One region of the Paraglaciecola aestuariivivens genome, then DNA from elsewhere that is predicted to be linked to it. Evidence: predicted binding sites of a transcription regulator. Region 1 holds the regulator's gene; each other region holds the start of a gene.

The links. The regulator sigma-54, encoded in region 1, starts transcription at its own class of promoters, with help from an activator protein. The targets are predictions, from matches to a motif close to GTTGGCACGNNNNTNGNNT.
Region 2: the regulator sigma-54 is predicted to act here: its motif matches at 2,682-2,700, upstream of ACVCDT_RS09340 (FimV/HubP family polar landmark protein).
Region 3: the regulator sigma-54 is predicted to act here: its motif matches at 3,366-3,384, upstream of ACVCDT_RS00460 (BON domain-containing protein).

What each region holds. Positions count from the first base shown of each region.
Region 1 is NZ_JBRKBA010000008.1:15,331-21,323, reverse strand. Features, by position in the region: gene ACVCDT_RS12465 (HPr family phosphocarrier protein) at 1-25, opposite strand, end outside; gene rapZ (RNase adapter RapZ) at 29-874, opposite strand; gene ptsN (PTS IIA-like nitrogen regulatory protein PtsN) at 875-1,318, opposite strand; gene hpf (ribosome hibernation promoting factor) at 1,340-1,627, opposite strand; gene ACVCDT_RS12445 (RNA polymerase factor sigma-54) at 1,653-3,146, opposite strand; gene lptB (LPS export ABC transporter ATP-binding protein) at 3,314-4,039, opposite strand; gene lptA (lipopolysaccharide transport periplasmic protein LptA) at 4,039-4,581, opposite strand; gene lptC (LPS export ABC transporter periplasmic protein LptC) at 4,544-5,110, opposite strand; gene kdsC (3-deoxy-manno-octulosonate-8-phosphatase KdsC) at 5,107-5,661, opposite strand; gene ACVCDT_RS12420 (KpsF/GutQ family sugar-phosphate isomerase) at 5,662-5,993, opposite strand, start outside.
Region 2 is NZ_JBRKBA010000005.1:142,895-148,887, forward strand. Features, by position in the region: gene ACVCDT_RS09325 (class II aldolase/adducin family protein) at 1-206, shown strand, start outside; gene ACVCDT_RS09330 (4-phosphoerythronate dehydrogenase) at 279-1,406, shown strand; gene ACVCDT_RS09335 (aspartate-semialdehyde dehydrogenase) at 1,453-2,469, shown strand; gene ACVCDT_RS09340 (FimV/HubP family polar landmark protein) at 2,875-5,993, shown strand, end outside.
Region 3 is NZ_JBRKBA010000001.1:86,981-92,973, reverse strand. Features, by position in the region: gene ACVCDT_RS00485 (endonuclease/exonuclease/phosphatase family protein) at 1-835, opposite strand, end outside; gene ACVCDT_RS00480 (DUF883 domain-containing protein) at 1,260-1,574, shown strand; gene ACVCDT_RS00475 (hypothetical protein) at 1,585-2,001, shown strand; gene ACVCDT_RS00470 (hypothetical protein) at 2,012-2,245, shown strand; gene ACVCDT_RS00465 (hypothetical protein) at 2,608-2,979, shown strand; gene ACVCDT_RS00460 (BON domain-containing protein) at 3,418-3,969, shown strand; gene ACVCDT_RS00455 (GGDEF domain-containing protein) at 4,227-5,192, shown strand; gene ACVCDT_RS00450 (response regulator) at 5,227-5,993, opposite strand, start outside.

The DNA.
Region 1 (5,993 bases):
AAAGCGTTTTTTCAAATTTAGGCATGAGTTACCTATTTAATTCGCGATGACGTATTTGCACATCGGGATGCGAATCGCTAAAGCTTTTGGCTAAGGTTTCGGCTACATAAACTGAGCGATGTTGGCCGCCTGTACAACCTATGGCAATAGTCACATAACTGCGATTATTACGTTCTAAGTGGGGTAACCAGGTAGATATAAGGTTTTGAATTTGCCAAATAAATTTGGTTACTATGGGTTGTGAGCCTAAAAAGTTTTGCACAGGCGCATCTAAGCCTGTGAGGTGTTTTAGGTCTGGCTCCCAATGTGGATTGGGTAAAAAGCGCCCATCAAATACGTAATCCGCATCTTTAGGTATTCCATGCTTAAAACCAAAAGATTCAAATACCAAAACTAAACGAGAGCTTTTTTTGCCTAATATGCGCTCTCGCACTAATTCGGCTAATTGGTGAACGCTGAGTTGGTCTGTATCTAAGTATAAATCAGCGCGTTCTGCTATAGGGGCCAAAAGTTGGCTTTCAGCATGGATAGCCGCAGATAGTGACTTATTTTGTTTAGATAAAGGATGTAAACGTCGGGTTTCACTAAAGCGTTTAATTAATATGTCATCGCTGGCATCTAAATAGAGTATGGTCATAGTCCAAGTCGATGGCAGGTAATCAAGAATTTCCACTAACTCGTTGGGGTTTTTGGGTAAGTTTCGAACGTCTATGCTGACCGCAACCTGATCGTACTCGTCTACCACTGTATGGGTTAATGTTGGCAATAAATTAACTGGGATGTTGTCTACGCAGTAGTAACCTAAATCTTCTAGTGAGCGCAATACAATGGATTTACCTGAACCAGAACGCCCACTAATAATGATTAATTTCATTTAAATGATAGCCTCAAATAATTCTTGATCGGTTTTTGCCTTACGCATTTTATCTAAGGTCACTTTATTATTTAGCTTAAACGCAATGGCAGACAAAGTGCCTAAATGTTCTGAGGCTTTATTTTCGGGTACTAAAATCGCAAAAAAGACATCTACGGGAGCATTGTCTATAGCGTCGAAATCAATCCCATGCTCAGTGGTTACCACTATAGCTAGCACTTTTTCTAAATCGCGTAAACGCCCATGAGGTAGCGCAATACCATTGCCAATACCCGTACTGCCCATTTTTTCGCGGCATATCAAACTGGCTAAAATAGTGGCTTGATCTATGTCAATCAAATGCTGGTTGGCAATTTGACTAATCAATTCGAGCACTTTCTTTTTGCTGCTACCTTGAACTGCACATATAGTGCAGTCAGGGTGCAGAATATCTTTTATTTCCATTGCGATTCTAATGGTTGGGGGTTAATGGCGTTTAACTTTTTCCTTGTGCTTTATCACTTGTCGGTCAAGTTTATCGATTAAAGCATCAATGGCGGCATACATATCGGTATGTTCGGATGTGGCAAAAACTTCAGTGCCGCTAAGGTGTAATGTGGCTTCGGCTTTTTGATTCAACTTTTCTACATTTAAAATGACATAAACATTGTTAATGGCATCGTAGTGTCGTTCTAATTTAGTAAATTTTGTGTCTACGTAGTCTCTTAAAGAATCTGTAATATCTACATGATGACCGGTCAGGTTAATTTGCATATCGCCTTCTCCTTCTTCAATCCGCCTATAGTAGGCTCTTACGTTGGTTTGACGGTGGGATCATTAAAGACTCCCGATATTTTGCTATTGTACGCCGTGCCACTTTAATGCCTTGGTCGGCTAACAATTGGGCAATCTTACTATCACTTAATGGTTTACTTGGTTTTTCGGCTGCTACCAGCTTTTTAATTAAAGCTCGAATAGCAGTAGACGAACATTCGCCTCCAGTTTCAGTGGCAACATGACTAGAGAAGAAATATTTTAGTTCAAAAATCCCTCTAGGTGTGTGCATATACTTCTGGGTTGTTACTCGGCTGATTGTAGACTCATGCATATCTACCATTTCAGCCACATCATTGAGTACCATAGGCTTCATCATTTCTGGCCCATGTTCAAAAAAGCCCATTTGTTGTTGCACTATGCAGTTTGACACTTTTAATAAGGTTTCGTTTCGACTTTCGACACTTTTTATAAACCACTTAGCTTCTTGTAAATGCGAACGAATAAACTGGCTGTCAGAGGCGTTTTTTAAGCCCTTGCTCATAGCCGCATATTGTTGGTTTACATTGAGCTTGGGTAAGCTGTCGGGGTTAAGCTCTACTGTCCAGCGGCCATTCTTTTTAGACACAGACACATCTGGGATCACGTATTCAGATTCACCCGTGACTATAGCTGTGCCAGGTCTAGGGTTAAGGCTTTGCAGTAAACGCATAACTTCGCGTAACTCGTCTTCTTTTAGACGAGTTTTGCGCATTAAGGTACGGTAGTCTTTACTGCCAATTAAATCGCAATATTCAGTGATTAACATCTTGGCTTCTTCTAACCAAGGGGTATCGGGAGCAAATTGTTTAAGTTGAATTAATAAACACTCTTGGGCACTGCGAGCGCCAGAGCCAACAGGATCAAACATTTGAATGCGCTTGAGCACCACTTCTACTTCATCTAACTCTATTTCTTCATCATCCATGCTAGCCAGCACTTCTTCGGTACTGATAGTTAAGTAACCAGCTTCGTCAATAGAGTCAATAATAGCCATAGCAATGGCGGCGTCTGTTTCGCTAAAATGGGTGAGACGCATCTGCCATAATAAATGGTCTTGAATATTGTCTGTGGTTTCACCCTGAAAAACTTGGTCGTCATCGCCTGCTGAGCCGGCGCTGGTCATAGATGAAGGCGCAGAAGAGGCACTCAGATATTCATCCCAAGTGCTGTCTAGAGGTAAATCTTCGGGAATATCGTTATTTTGCAGGGCATCACCGGTTTCAACGCTGTCGGCGCTGACTTCTTTTTGTGAATTGCTCTCGTCTTTTGCATCGGCGCTGTGATTGGTTTCTAGGGCTTTTTCGTCACTAGCATTGTCTTGCTGCTCATCTATTTCTAACAATGGATTAGAATCAAGGGCCTCTTGAATTTCAGTTTGTAAATCCAAGGTTGATAACTGCAACAGCTTAATCGCCTGTTGCAGCTGCGGAGTCATAGTGAGTTGTTGGCTAAATTTTAACTGTAAAGAGGGTTTCATTTACTTCTTATGCTTAGTCTGTTGTTGTTATCAGCCGAGTTACACTCTTGATTTGCGACATTTTGCTGGCTAAGTTGGATTTCTTCATATCTATCAGTTGATTATGGGTTGAATCCAGTTTAGGTCAAGGATAAAAATTCGTAAATTAAGAGTCATGAATAGCTTAACTATAGCCTGAATTGTTCACCTAGGTATACATCTCTTACACGTTGATCACTTAAAACTTCTTCGGCAGTGCCAGAAGCTATGAGTTCACCATGACTGACTATGTAAGCTTTTTCACAAACGTCTAGGGTTTCTCTGACATTGTGGTCAGTAATTAACACACCTAAACCGCGATCTCGCAAGTGCTGAATAATCTTTTTAATGTCGTTTACCGAGATAGGATCGACTCCCGCAAAGGGTTCATCTAATAATATAAATTCTGGGTCGGCAGCTAAGGCGCGGGCAATTTCAACTCTTCGCCGCTCACCGCCAGATAAGCTCATACCTAAGCTATTGCGAATATGGTTTATATTGAATTCGTCTAAAAGTGAATCAGCTTGTTGCTCTCTTTGTTCGGTCGAAAGCTCTTTGCGCGTTTGTAAAATAGCCATTAAGTTTTGATGTACAGTCAGCTTTCTAAAAATAGAGGCTTCTTGAGGTAAGTAACCTATGCCTTGTCTGGCACGCACATGCATAGGTTGTAAAGTTAAGGCTTGTTGATCAATAAAAATATCGCCTTTATCTAAAGGCACTAAGCCAACAATCATATAAAATGTGGTGGTTTTTCCCGCACCATTAGGGCCTAGCAGTCCTACTATTTGCCCAGTAGACACCTCTAAACTTACATCCCGCACTACCTGGCGTGATTTATAAGATTTAGCCAAATGTTGAGCTTTTAAAACGGCCATTAAGGTTGGTTTTCCTGTGTTTTAGCTTCTGGCGTCTTAGTGACTGGCTGAAAAGTCGTGATTACCCGACCGCTTTCTTGATCACTGCCCTGAGCAATAATTTGTTCTAATTCCATATTAAACTTTATGGATTTGCCTTTAACACTGCTGGAGTTTTGGGTGATATGGGCATTGCCTTCTAAGCTAAGTGAACGACTATCTCTGTGATATTCAATTCTATCCGCGCTGGCGGTTACTGTACTGCCATCTTCTTGTTTTTGTGAATAGGTTGCAGGGTTGCCTGTTGCAATAAAAATTTCTTTGCCTTCGCCTTTGCTAGCATCAATTTCTAACGCGTCAGCTTTAACTTCTAACGAACCTTGTTTGATCACCACATTGCCTTCGTAAGTGGCTTTTTTGGCAATGCCATCAGCGTTTTGATATTGCGAAGCTAATTCAATCTTTTTACTAAAGTCGTCTTTGCCTGCGTGACTGGTGGCCGCAAACAAGCATAAGCCCAACAAACTAGTGTGATGAAGCAGGCTGGTAAACAGTTTTAACATGGTCTAATAACTCGTATCTTTGGGTTTCTAAGCTTGCGGTAAAGCCGTTACTGTTAATGACGTAATTGGGCCCAACAATTTCTACAGCTTGATCTGAATACATGGTTTTTTCAGCTAAATTCACTTCAACAAATTGTGTTTTAATGACTTGAATATAACCTTGATCGTTCAGACTGGTTATTTGTACATCAGATTCAAATTGAATCCGTTGATCTTCGTATAGTGTGCCTTCATTTGCTTTAACTTTCCATGGATGCATCGACTGAGCAAACAATAAATAATTAGGTTGGGTAAATAGAGTAAAGCCAAGTAAATCAAAATGTTCCATCTTTTGGGCAAACACTTGATGGTTAATATGACCCATTTTATCGTATAAAGTGCTGCGCATTTGTTTGGCTTGATAATTCGGCACCCAAGCTTCTTCTGTTAGATTATCTGTATCGGGTGGCGCTTGATTAAGCCAGCTAGGCAAACTTAAGCCTAACGCTAATAAAAAAAGCATACCTATACAGAGTGTTACTCTGTTCATACACTGGCACCGTGTATGCCTTCAAGTTTATTGTGTGCCAATAGAATTAGATCACATAACTCCCGCACTGCACCCATACCGCCTTTAGTGATAGTGCAATAATTGGCTTGCGCGGCAACAATAGGGTGACCATCTTGTACACATACTTTTATTTGGGCGGCTTTAAACATGCCCAAATCTGGCATATCGTCGCCTATGGCAGCGGTAGCATGGGGGGCAATGCCAGTTTGAGCTTGGATGGTTTTTAGGGCGGGTAGTTTGTCTTCACAGCCTTGGTAAATATGCTGAACCCCTAAAGCGCTCATGCGTTTTTCAACCATATTTGATTGGCGACCAGTAATGACTGCCACTTGAATGCCTAATTTAATTAGGGCTTTTACCCCGTAACCATCGCGGGTATGAAAGGCTTTTAATTCTTCACCATCTTGGCCCATATAAATTCGACCATCTGAAAACACTCCATCTACATCACAGACCAACAGCTTAATTTTGCCTAATTGGGTTAGTAGACTGGTTTTTATTTCTCCATAAGGTGTGTGTATTGTAGGCATTTAAATGATCCCTGCTTGTAATAACAGTTGCATATTAATGGCGCCGACTGGCTGATTATTTGTATCTGTCACAAAAAGCGAGTTTATTTTGTGCTTTTGCATTAAGGCTAATACTTCGGCAGCCAACATGTTTTGCGAAGCTGTAACGCAATTGGCCGTCATAATTTGTTGAATTTGGGTATGGTGAATGTCAATTTTTTTATCTAACACTCGCCTTAAATCACCATCGGTAAATATGCCTAGTAACTTACCTTGAGCATCGACTATGCCAGCCATACCCAGAGCTTTGCGAGATATTTCTAATAAAACTGCACTTAAAGTTTGTTCGGGAG
Region 2 (5,993 bases), on a different contig from region 1:
TTTTATATATGTATTTGCTCGAAACAGCCTGCCAAATCCAATTAAAAGCCCAAGCTAGCGGGCAAAAGTTGCTACCAATAGACTCTGCAATCTTGGCCGGAATTCAAAGCCAAGCAGAACAAGTCACACGCTCAGCCGGAGGGTTGCTAGCATGGCCAGGTATTTTACGTAAATTAGATAGGGTTAATCCAGGTTATCAAAACTAGTTGACTGGCTTACGTAGCTAAGAGGGGGGCTGGCATGGCATAATAACCAAAACTTTTAAGCCCCTATAAAACATGAAAATTTATTACGAAGATAGCATGCCTTATGCCGCTGAATTTTTTGCTGAGTTGGGCGAATGTCAGGTATTTAATCATAAAACGGTTAATTCGAGCATGTTGGCAGATGCTGATGTACTTTTGGTTCGCTCTACCACTAAAGTTAATGCAGATCTTATAGAGCACTGTCAGCAATTGAAATGGGTAGCGACCGCAACGGCAGGTACAGATCATATTGATCGCGCCTATCTAGCTAGCCGCAATATCCCATTTTATTCAGCAGGGGGCTGTAATGCTGTGGCTGTGGCTGAATATGTACTCAGTGCTTTGATGGTCATGGGGCAGCGCTTAAGTTGGCAGTGGCCAGAAAAAACAGTGGGCATAGTAGGTGCAGGGTACGTAGGCACTGCACTGGCAAATATTTTAGGCAAATTAAATATTCCCTATAAATTATGTGATCCACCTTTAGCAAAAAGTGGTGATAGTAGAGACTTTGTTGAGTTAGAGCAGATTTTACAATGTGACTTGATCAGCTTGCATGTACCTTTGATTAAAGACGGCCCCTATGCCACTGAGAATATGTTTGATAGCGCTGTGTTAAACCAATTAAATCAGCAACAAGTTTTAATTAACGCCTGTAGAGGCGAAGTGTTAGATAACGATGCAGCCTTGGCCTTAGCAAAACAAAAATTAGGGCCGCAGTTAGTGTTAGATGTGTGGGAGAACGAACCTAAGATTAATCTTGAATTACTTAAATATACTGCACTAGCCACCGCCCATATAGCAGGGCATACCATTGAAGGTAAAGCCCGCGGCACAGAAATGTTATATTCAGCTCTGTGTAAATTTTTGGCTAAACCTGCTACTAAAACTCTACAGCAATATTTACCAAAGGCTAAGTCTATTGCTTTAGACACTCTTGCGACTCAAGATTTTTGGCAAGTATTCCCTGAGTTAGTCTTAGCTGTCTATGATATTAGTGAAGATGACCGCCATTTTAGAGCAAATATGCTTAGTGCAGAGCAGTTTAGATATATCCGAAAACACTATCCTATAAGAAGAGAGTTTTCTTCAATCACGCTAAATACTGGTAATTTTTCTGATTCAAAGGCACTCTATCAACTAGGATTTTTGCCTGCTAACTAGCGGCTTATTTACACATTTATTTTAATTTTTTAGGAGTAATTACACCATGTCTCGGGCCTTTGATGTCGCAGTGTTGGGCGCTACTGGATTAGTAGGACAACATATGATTGAAATTCTTGAACAAAGGGATTTTCCAATCAACAACCTTTACCCTTTAGCCAGTGAACGTTCTGCCGGTGGTAAAGTGACCTTTAAGGGTAAAGAAGTGACAGTGCTGAATGCCGATGAATTTGATTGGAGCACAGTGCAAATTGGCTTTTTCTCTGCAGGAGGAAGTGTTTCTGAAAAGTTTGCCCCTTTAGCTGCAGAAGCAGGGTGCGTGGTGATCGACAATACTTCGCAATTTAGATACGAAGCTGATATCCCTTTAGTGGTACCAGAAGTGAATCCTCAGGCTATTGCTGGGTTTAGAAACCGCAATATCATAGCTAATCCTAATTGCTCTACTATTCAGATGATGGTTGCGCTAAAACCGATTCACGATGCAGTGGGTATTGAGCGAATTAACGTATCCACCTATCAGTCGGTTTCTGGTGCGGGTAAAGAAGCCATGGACGAGTTAGCACATCAAACTGCAGCACTGTTAAGTGCTAAAGAAGTCAAAACTCAAGCCTTTAGTCGCCAAATTGCTTTTAATGTGATCCCGCAAATTGATGTGTTTATGGATAATGACTACACCAAAGAAGAAATGAAAATGGTGTGGGAAACCAAAAAAATTATGGGTGACGACAGTATACTAGTAAACGCCACAGCCGTACGAGTACCGGTTTTTTATGGTCATGGTGAAGCTATCCACCTTGAAACGCGTGCACCTATTGATGCCGAAGACGTTAAAGACTTATTGGCTAATGCACCTGGTGTAGTACTGCATCGCGAACGCGAGGACTTTCCTACTCAAGTCAGCAGCGCTAGTGGCAACGATGACACTCATGTTGGTAGAGTGAGAAACGACATTTCACACCCTAATGGGATCAATATGTGGGTGGTGTCAGACAATGTGCGTAAAGGCGCGGCCACTAATAGTGTACAAATTGCCGAAGTCTTGATCCGCGATTACCTTTAACCTCCTTATAAAATAAGGCCTATTTAATACTTGGTGTTAAGTAGGCCTCCCTCATGTTCTGGCATTTATTGCCGATAAAACAGCAAAGCTGTCAACTCGTTGACTAACCTTGATTGAATTCAGTGTAGAACTAGCCTCTGACTGGTATTGATTCTAGATCAAACAAGTCTTCTAGTTTATAGTTGAGTAACAAATTACGTTCTCAATTCAAACTTGGAATACGAATTGCTTCTGCGTATTAATGCTAATTAAAAATGTCAAAAAAATGGCAAGATTAGTAGGACTTTACTCGTTATTTTGTAGAATAAAAAAGTGATCAGACAGCCGTTTGCCTGACTGTCTAGATTGACGTGTTGATTGCATAACGTATTTTTGACGTTGGTGTTTTTGGGGAAAAGGAACCATATGAATTTGCGAATGAAAGCAGTACAGCTTCTTCTATTGCTTAGTTTTATAACTGCTGTTCATGCTGCTGATTTTCAACAGGTTCAAATTCGTGGCCCTAAAAATGATGCCGACCAGCTTTCGGGTGTAGTTTACGGACCTATTGAGTCGTCTGATACTCTGTGGCAAATCGCCTCTCGCTACCGCCAAAATAACGATCTAACTATATATCAGGTTATGCAAGCTATTTACGAGCTTAACCCTGATGCATTCGAACGTAATAATCTTAACTTAATGAAAGACGGGGCAATTCTTCAGCTCCCTTCAGAACGCTATATTGCCAGAGTTGACCCTAAACAAGCGCAAAGAAATGCCGAGCGTGCAGATCAAGCATTAAAGTCAGGGGGAGCGGATTCTCCCGAACAGTCTGTGGCAACAGTGGCAGCCTTAGACCAAACCAAAAACTTAATAGAACAAAAGCTGGGGGCAATAGATGAGGCACAAAATCGCCAGTTTATGGAGATTAGGAAACAATTTGCCGAATCTATTAATGATGTTCAAAGTATCTTAACTGAAAATCAAAAACTATTTGAACGACTCGACAAAGTTAATCAAGACATCGATCAAATGCGGGCACAAGAAGAGATTAAAGCCCAACAAATGAATCAAATGGGTGAAAGCATTGAAGAACTGCTTAAAAAATCCCGTTTGGAAGAAGCCGAAAAAGCCGCAGCGGCAAAAGCATCCGCGCAATCTTGGTTAGATAACCCCGTAGTACTCATTTTGTTATTTACACTACCGGTTTTATTGGTGCTGGCCGCCTTTGCTATTTGGATGATTAAGCGCAAAGACGCCTCATCGGCAAATACTGATCCAGACGAAGAAGAAGATTTAACGCTAGATCCATTAACTGCAGAAATGGATGATTTATCTGATGCGCTAAGCGCTGAACTTGCAGGTGAAGAAGGGCAAGATTCAAAAGGCGATGATTTATTTGAAGATGAAGATTTGCTTGATGATGTGCTTGCAGAAGAGCTAGAAGAGTCACTGGATGAAGCGCTAGATGAAGCCTTAGATGAAAGTGTAGATGACTCGCTGGTCGAAGATTTAGATGCTTTTGATGATTTAGGTGATGAAGTTCTAGATGACGCCTTAGATGACGAATTTGAAGTGGGCGCCGATGTAGTAGAACAAGACGACTTAGATAGTTTATTTGAAGAAGAAGATGATTTATTAGCTGAAGTAGAAGAAACCGTTGATGAGCTACCTACTTCAGATGAGTCCTTAGATGAAGTGCTAGATGAGGTAGAAGAAGCGCTTGAGCAAGAAAGTGCTGAAGATCTACAAGAACAGACGGAAACAGAAGAACTAGAAGAAGATCTAGCTGAAAGCTCTGATGAATTAGATGAAGAAATAGCAGATTTAGAAGAAACAGAAGAAACAGAAGAAACAGAAGAAACAGAAGAAACAGAAGAAACAGAAGAAGCAGAAGAAACAGAAGAAGCAGAAGAAACAGCAGAAACAGCAGAAACAGCAGAGCAAAGCCCTCCATCAGCGCCAAGCGAAGATGATGAGATTGAAGATGAATCTTTATTAGCTGAAGTTGCAGATGAACCAGAAGTGGTCATACAGGCGGTGGATGATGACGAAGAAGAGCCACCTGAAATAAGCATAGATGAGTTAATTGGCGAAGATGTAACTAAAACCCCAGAAAATCCGGTGGTGGATGATTCGCAAGGGATAAATGAAGAAATTTTACAAAACCTAGATCAAGAGATTTCAGCGCAAAATGAAGAATTAGACAAAGTTACAGGCAGTTTGATTGATGAGTTGGAACAAATCGAACAAATGCAATCTATGTTGCCTGACGAAGATGAAAGTGACCTTGAAAATGAGGCCGAACCTCAACTAGATATTCAAAATTTAGACGGTTTAGAAGAAGAGCTTGATGAAGAGTTATTAGCTCAAGATGACTCTGAAGAAATGACTGATTCGCAAGAAGTGGATATTTCAGAAGTTTTAGATGAGCAAAGTTTCACAGAAGGTGAAGTCACTGAAGTTGAAACAGATCTAGAAGCTGAGCCTGAAGTTGAAGCTGAGCCAGAAGTAGAATCTGAGCCAGAAGTAGAATCTGAGCCAGAAATCGAAGATGAGCCAGAAATCGAAGATGAGCCAGAAATCGAAGATGAGCCAGAAATCGAAGATGAGCCAGAAATCGAAGATGAGCCAGAAATCGAAGATGAGCCAGACATCGAAGATGAGCCAGAAATCGAAGATGAGCCAGAAATCGAAGATGAGCCAGAAATCGAAGATGAGCCAGAAATCGAAGATGAGCCAGAAATCGAAGATGAGCCAGAAATCGAAGATGAGCCAGAAGCCGAAGCAGAGCCAGAAGCCGAAGCTGAGCCTGAAGTTGAAGATGAGCCAGAAATCGAAGATGAGCCAGAAATCGAAGATGAGCCAGAAATCGAAGATGAGCCAGAAGTCGAAGCTGAGCCAGAAGTAGAATCTGAGCCAGAAGTAGAATCTGAGCCAGAAATCGAAAATGAGCCAGAAGTCGAAGCTGAGCCAGAAATAGATACTGGGTCAGAACCAGAAATTGAGTCAGACGATGATCTTGAGCAAGCCCTTGAAGCAGAGTTTTCAGAAGAGTTTGAGCAACCTGAATCGAATGACAATACTTTAGATGAAGATCAACTTGAAAAGGCCCTTGAAGATTTCGAAAACGAAGAACTAGACGAAGTGTTAGAAGATCTCACCTCAAATGAGAGTGCGTCTATCGATACTTTGGATGATCTAGAGTTTTCTGCCGATGATTTTATTGAAAAAGATAAAGACCACAAAGTCGCACCAAGTGACACAGACGAGTTAGACAACGACTTTGACGATAGTGAGTTAGAAAGTGCCTTAGACGAACTCGCGCCTGAAGAGTCAAGCCCAAGTAATAGTGAACTCGACGATATGCCGGGTCTAGGCGATTGGTTAGGTGATGATAACCAACAAAGTTCCAGCCTAGAGCAAGATACTGAAAGTTTAGATGAGCTTGAAGGAGCCAGTTTTGATGAGCTGTTAGAGTCTATCGATATAGAAGACGAAGACACTGAGCAAGTTGATGATTCTGGTTTAGATATTAATGCTTT
Region 3 (5,993 bases), on a different contig from region 1:
CTGAATCTATTGAACTGAGCCTCTTTAGTTGGGCTAACTCAAAATGCGAACTATGAAAAATATGATCTAAAGGCCAGCGTAAAAATGGAATTTGGGCATGGAAGGTATTGTACATGCCTCGGCCTAGGCGCGGATCTTGTAGGCCACTGACTTGTCTAAATGCTCGCGTAGTAGGAGACCAAGCCACGTCATTTAAATCGCCCGTTACTATCACAGGGTGAGTGACATCTTTTAATGATTTGGCGACTAACATTAACTCTTTATCTCTTGGGGTGGCACGCTCGTTTTCGGTTGGGCTAGGTGGCGCAGGATGCAAAAAATGGCACTGCACTTTTTGCTGATTGGCTAGCACCAGTGAACAATGAATAGAGGGCACATGGTCTTCAATAAGATCTTTTACTTGTACGTCTAACAAAGGAAATTTGCTATACAAATGCATGCCGTACAAATTATCTAAAGGTCGACTAACTCGGTGTGGATAATCTTTAGCTAAGTCGGCCAAAGCATTTTGCCACCAAGTGTCGGTTTCTAAAGTGACTAATATATCGGGTTGGTATTGCTTAACTAAATCAAGCAGCTTGTTGGCACTGCGATTTGGCATTAATACATTGCTAGTTAAAATTTTAATGGATTGAGTAGCGGCAGTGGATTTGGCTTTAGGTACTTGAATTGGGTAAAACACTGTATATGGCCAAATCCAGATTAATTGGTACATAGTGACCGCCAAGTTTATGCCAACTAAGTAATTACTTAAGTATCCAGAGCCAAACACTAAAACCAAAAGGGCACATAAAAAAGCTAAACAGGCAATTTGTACTCGAGGAAATTCCCACACTCTGCAAAGCCAATGATTTGAAGGTAAAAAAGGCGCTAAAGTTATGCATAACAAAAAGCTAGTCGCGAATAATAAGCAGAGGTTTATCATTATTGCCGTCTTTCTCCAAATGAGTCGGTCAACTTGGCTAGCTGCTGAAGTTTTTAATTAAGGCTTAGCTTATCATTTTGCATGGCTAATTCATCTGACAATTTGAGTTTAATCAAGGCTGCCTGAGTGCTTGTGATGGTTGGCAGGTAAATATTGCAGCAGTATTGCAAGAATTACACAGATAGTGTCAGCAGAAGAATGTGATTACAATCTTTCAATTAATCTATCTTATTGATAAATAGTAAGTTTTAAGGAAACTCTTTAGCTGGCATAAGGGTTGCTTCAAACTAAGAGTAATGCGGAATTCCCCGCTTTAATGATTAGGAGAGCAAAGATGTCAAACGCTAAACAAGCTACAACCAATAGCCAAACTCATGCCAATGAATCTGCCACCCCTATTGCAGATAAAGTATCAGAAACCTTGCATTTATCCGTGGATAACTTAGCCCAACATGCTTCTATGGCAGAGGGCAAGTTGCGTCAATCAGCTGCAGAATCAGCTAAAACCCTAGGTGAGAAACAAAACCAAGCCAAAAAGTATTGGGACAATTCAGCTGTAGGTAAATATACCAAAGCGCATCCTGTCGCTACTGCAGGCATTGCTTTTGCAGCAGGTATGTTAGTGACTTCACTGTTGAAAAAGAAATAGATAGATAGTCATGAAAGCATCAAATTTACACCCAGATGAAGAGCAGGGACCAGCGCAAGCTGATCCCGCCTTTTCTGATGTGCTCTCAGCATGGGAGCAATATTTCACTAGTTTAAAAGTTAAGTATCGCACTCAGCTTGAGCTGTTAGTGGCAGATTTTAGGTTAAGTTTAAAAGCTGTAGTTGTTGCGCTTTTTTGTGTGTTAGGACTCACTGGATTGTTAGTCATCAGCTGGGCTATGGGACTTTACGCCATATTCTTAGGGTTACAGTTAGTGGGTGTACATTGGGCTTTAGCTTTACTCGGACTATTTTTTATCAACATTTTAGTGGCTTGGTTGATGTTAATCACGCTTAAATCAGCGCTGGTAGCCATAGAATTTAAAACCACTTGGCAACACTTGTTTTCATCGCCAAACAAAGTTTGAGAGGTCAATTATGTACGACTTTCTACACAGTCAAAAACAACAACTTTTGCAAGCTAAAGTGCATGCTGAGTTAGCCCAAAAAATCACAACAAGGCGATTAACTCAAGCCACTCACCAAAGTAAGGCGCTATTAGCCTCACCTCAAGGTATTGCTAGTGCCTTTGTATTAGGCGCCCTGAATGGAACAAATCAATCTAGCCATGCATTTTTTCGCGTCTTGCCAGAACTGTTTAAATTGTTCTAGGCACACTCCCAGCCGAGTCTGACTCGGCTTTTTTGTCTTGCACTGTGGAAAGTGTCCCAAGCACTTCCACGGTGCTTTTTTTGCCTGGTTATAATTTAGTTGTTGGGTTTTGTAGTTATTTTTACGCTGTAGAAAATACCAAATAGCTCTGAAAATTTTACCTAAGTCATCTTTTATCCCTATGTAAAAAAGCACTAAGTTGAGCTGAATAATTCCAGTGGTGTTCATCTTAATGTCACATAAGGCCTTTAATAATAAGGGCTAGCAAGTTAGGAGAATAAGTTAATTGGGGTCGATTAATTATTGGTTTTTTTCTGCTAGCTAGGCGCTAGTAAGGTAAATTTACATTTAGGAGTGATGTGATGAAATCTAGCTTAATAAGTGTTTTAGGTATGCTGTTGCTAGCTATATTATTTTCAACTTGGGGTTATGCTCAGACCACGTGGCCGCAAACAGAGTCTAATTTACCTAAAGTCATACAACAGCTCAAACAAGCCATTCAAAATGCCGATCGAAGCCAGCAAGACAAATATAGTCAATTGCGCTTAGAGCGAGCATTATTTTATTACCAACACGCGCTTAGATATCATCAGGCAAAATGGTCGGCAAAAGCCAAAGATTACGCCCAAAGAGGTTTGTTATTAGTAGAGCTACATCAACAGGCCGTGGGTAAACCTGGCTTTTATCGAGCTGATAAACCCCAAGCTCAAACCGCTGGCATAAGTTCGCAATAAACTTTGGATTTTTTGTCGCATCGTTTGATGCCATCTATGCCACCTAATTTTAGAAAATAAGGAACATAGAAACAGGCGTGACCCACAACACATCTTTGTCCAAAAGTAGGCTTGATATTTGATTGCTAGCAAGAGCGCAATTAACGCACCCATTGTTATTATTAACGATTATTTTATGCATAAACTTTCAGTTTATTCTCTGCCCTAACCTAATTTACCAACTAGAACAAAGTCATAGGTCAAACCACTGTAAAAAGATTAGTCCTGATTTTTATTCAGCCAACTAGTGTGAATTTTTTACATTTTGGCTAGCAAAGCTTACATAAATTTCAGTTAACCAACTTTTCCGGGAATTTAATTTTTCAATAAAAATCAAAGTGTTACGTATTGGCATCGATTTAGCATTAGAGAAAGTGAACTTTTAACAGGAGATTAAGTATGAAACGTACAACACTTTCAATTTTTATCGCCGCTGCTATTAGTACCGCAAGCTTTAACGCAAGTGCTCAAAACACTTGGAAAGATACTGCCAAAGATGCATGGATTGATGGCAAAGCCGAATCAACCTTGTTGTTTAACGGTAATTTAAATTCGTTCGACATCAATACTGATGTGAAAAACGGCACGGTAATTTTAACCGGTAAAGTTGATACCTCAGTAGACAGTGCTTTAGCCGAAGAGTTAGTGCGCAGTTTAGAAGGAGTTAAAGACGTAGAAAATAACTTAACTGTTGTGGCTACAGATAAGCCCAAGCAAGACAATCAAATGATGCAACAGTTAAAAGACTCAAAAGTTGAGACTGTGGTTAAAACCCGTTTGTTGTTTGAATCTGAAGTTAGTGGTTTAGACATTGACGTAGAAGTAGAAAAAGGCGTAGTGACCTTAAAAGGTGAAGTGGCTTCTGATTCTGAACGTCAGTTAGCTCAAGCTATCGCCGAAAATACTGACGATGTAACTAAGGTGGTAAATCGCCTTGAATTACAAAGCTAATAAAAATGCATGATCTACATGCCGCGCTTTTGAGCGCGGCATATTTTTTAACAAGTGAAGGCGTTATTTTATGAAAAAATATTTTACTGTTTTAAAAAACAAAAAGTCTGACTATCAGCCTGATGTACTTAAGGTATCAGCGCCCAAGTCAATCAGCCATTTTAATTGGTTTGCTCGTTACCAAACTGCAAATAATTCGAATTAGGCTTTGTTATCACTAAGCTGGTTCGCCCCAAGTGTTTAAAGGAAAATGTCTAATGTCTGCTAACTCCAATGCTTTTTTATTACCTGCTGAAACAGAATACCTTGGCAATGTATTGACAGAGCAAGAGCAAAGCATTGTTATAGTAGGTAAAGGGCAACCCAGTGCCTTACAAGCTAAAGCGCTCAGCGAACACTATGAGGTTTTTAGGGTAGAAAATGTTACTGAGTTGTTTTCTTTAGCCAATCAAAATAATGTTGAGTTGATCTTATTTAACGCAGCCAGTGAACAAAATGCATGGATAGCAGATTTAGCTAAAATTCGTAGCCATTCTTTACTTAATTTTATTCCGCTCTTGGTACTAACACAAAGCCATGCGTTAAATGAACAATTGGTTGCCTTAGAGTTAGGCGCCTTAGATTGTTTAAAAATGCCCACTCACCCGGCTTTATTGCTAGCCAAAATTAATAACTTGATGAATTTAATTAAGAGCGTAAAGGAAATAGAGCAAATCTCTTGTACTGATGGACTAACTGGCCTAGCGAATCGAATGCAACTTGATACTACAATAACCAAAGAATGGTTTAGGATGCAGCGCTGCCAACAAGCTTTCTCGGTTTTAATGATTGATGTGGATCATTTTAAATTATTTAACGATAAGTTTGGTCATTTGCAAGGCGACGAGGCTTTAAAGAAAGTGGCCAAGGCGCTTAGAAGTGTTGCTAATCGCGAAGCTGACTTTGTTGCAAGATACGGAGGCGAAGAGTTTGTTATTTTGTTGCCTTGTACCGACTTGGCTGGAGCAAAAAAATTAGCCGAGTCTGTGTTAGCAAAAGTGCAGGCACTAAAGCTAGCAAGTGCGCATCTTGAGCATGAGTATTTATCGGTAAGCATAGGAATTGCAACTTGCACGCCGCATAAAATTAAAAGCCAAACATTTGATTCAGCATGGCTGTTAAATCAAGCTGATAAGAAACTATATAAAGCAAAAGAAGCGGGGCGCAATCAATTCGCTGTTTAATTTTGGGCCTTTACTTTAACCCAGAGCACAGAGATTAATTGAATAAGCTAAGTAACTTTTCTTTATTCAGGGGTTTTAATAGGGCAGATTGGCAGCTATGTTTTTCTAGCTCACTTTGAGCGACTTGTTCACCACTAACTATATGCACTTGAGTGTTTGGACTATGAGTGGAAATGAACTCAGCTAGGGTCCAACCATTTGCATCTGGTAGGTGTAAGTCTAATAAAACTTTATGCCATTGTTGTTGGCTATTTATCTGATTTCTGCACTCGGCTCCTGAGTTGGCTAGGGTTACTTCTGCCCCTAGATTTTCTAACATTAATTTAGTGATCTCAGCTGCGTCTTGGTCGTCTTCTACCAATAAAAAGTTTGGACGCTGAATTTGTGCATTGGTTTGTATAGAATGCTGTTGTTTGTCCAGTTTTAACGCATTAGCAAGGTTTTGATAGAGTTGATTTTTTTCTACCGGCTTTGCAATAACCTGATCAAAACCTAAGGCTTGCAAGTCTTCTTTTACACCTTTCATATTGGCCGCTGTTAGGGCCAGAATAGGTTGATGAAAGCCCAATTCGCGCAAGGCTACGACTGCTTGCTTACCATTCATTTCTGGCATGTGAATGTCCATAATTAACGCATGGTATTGAGTGGCGAAATTTAGCTGTTGTTTTACTTTTTCTAGTGCTTGTTTGCCATTTTCAGCAAAGTCTACGGTTAACCCAAAGCCGCGTAAAAAGTGCCCAACTAATAATCGAATATCGGCTAAATCATCTACCACTAAAATTTTGCCAGTTAAGGGCTTAA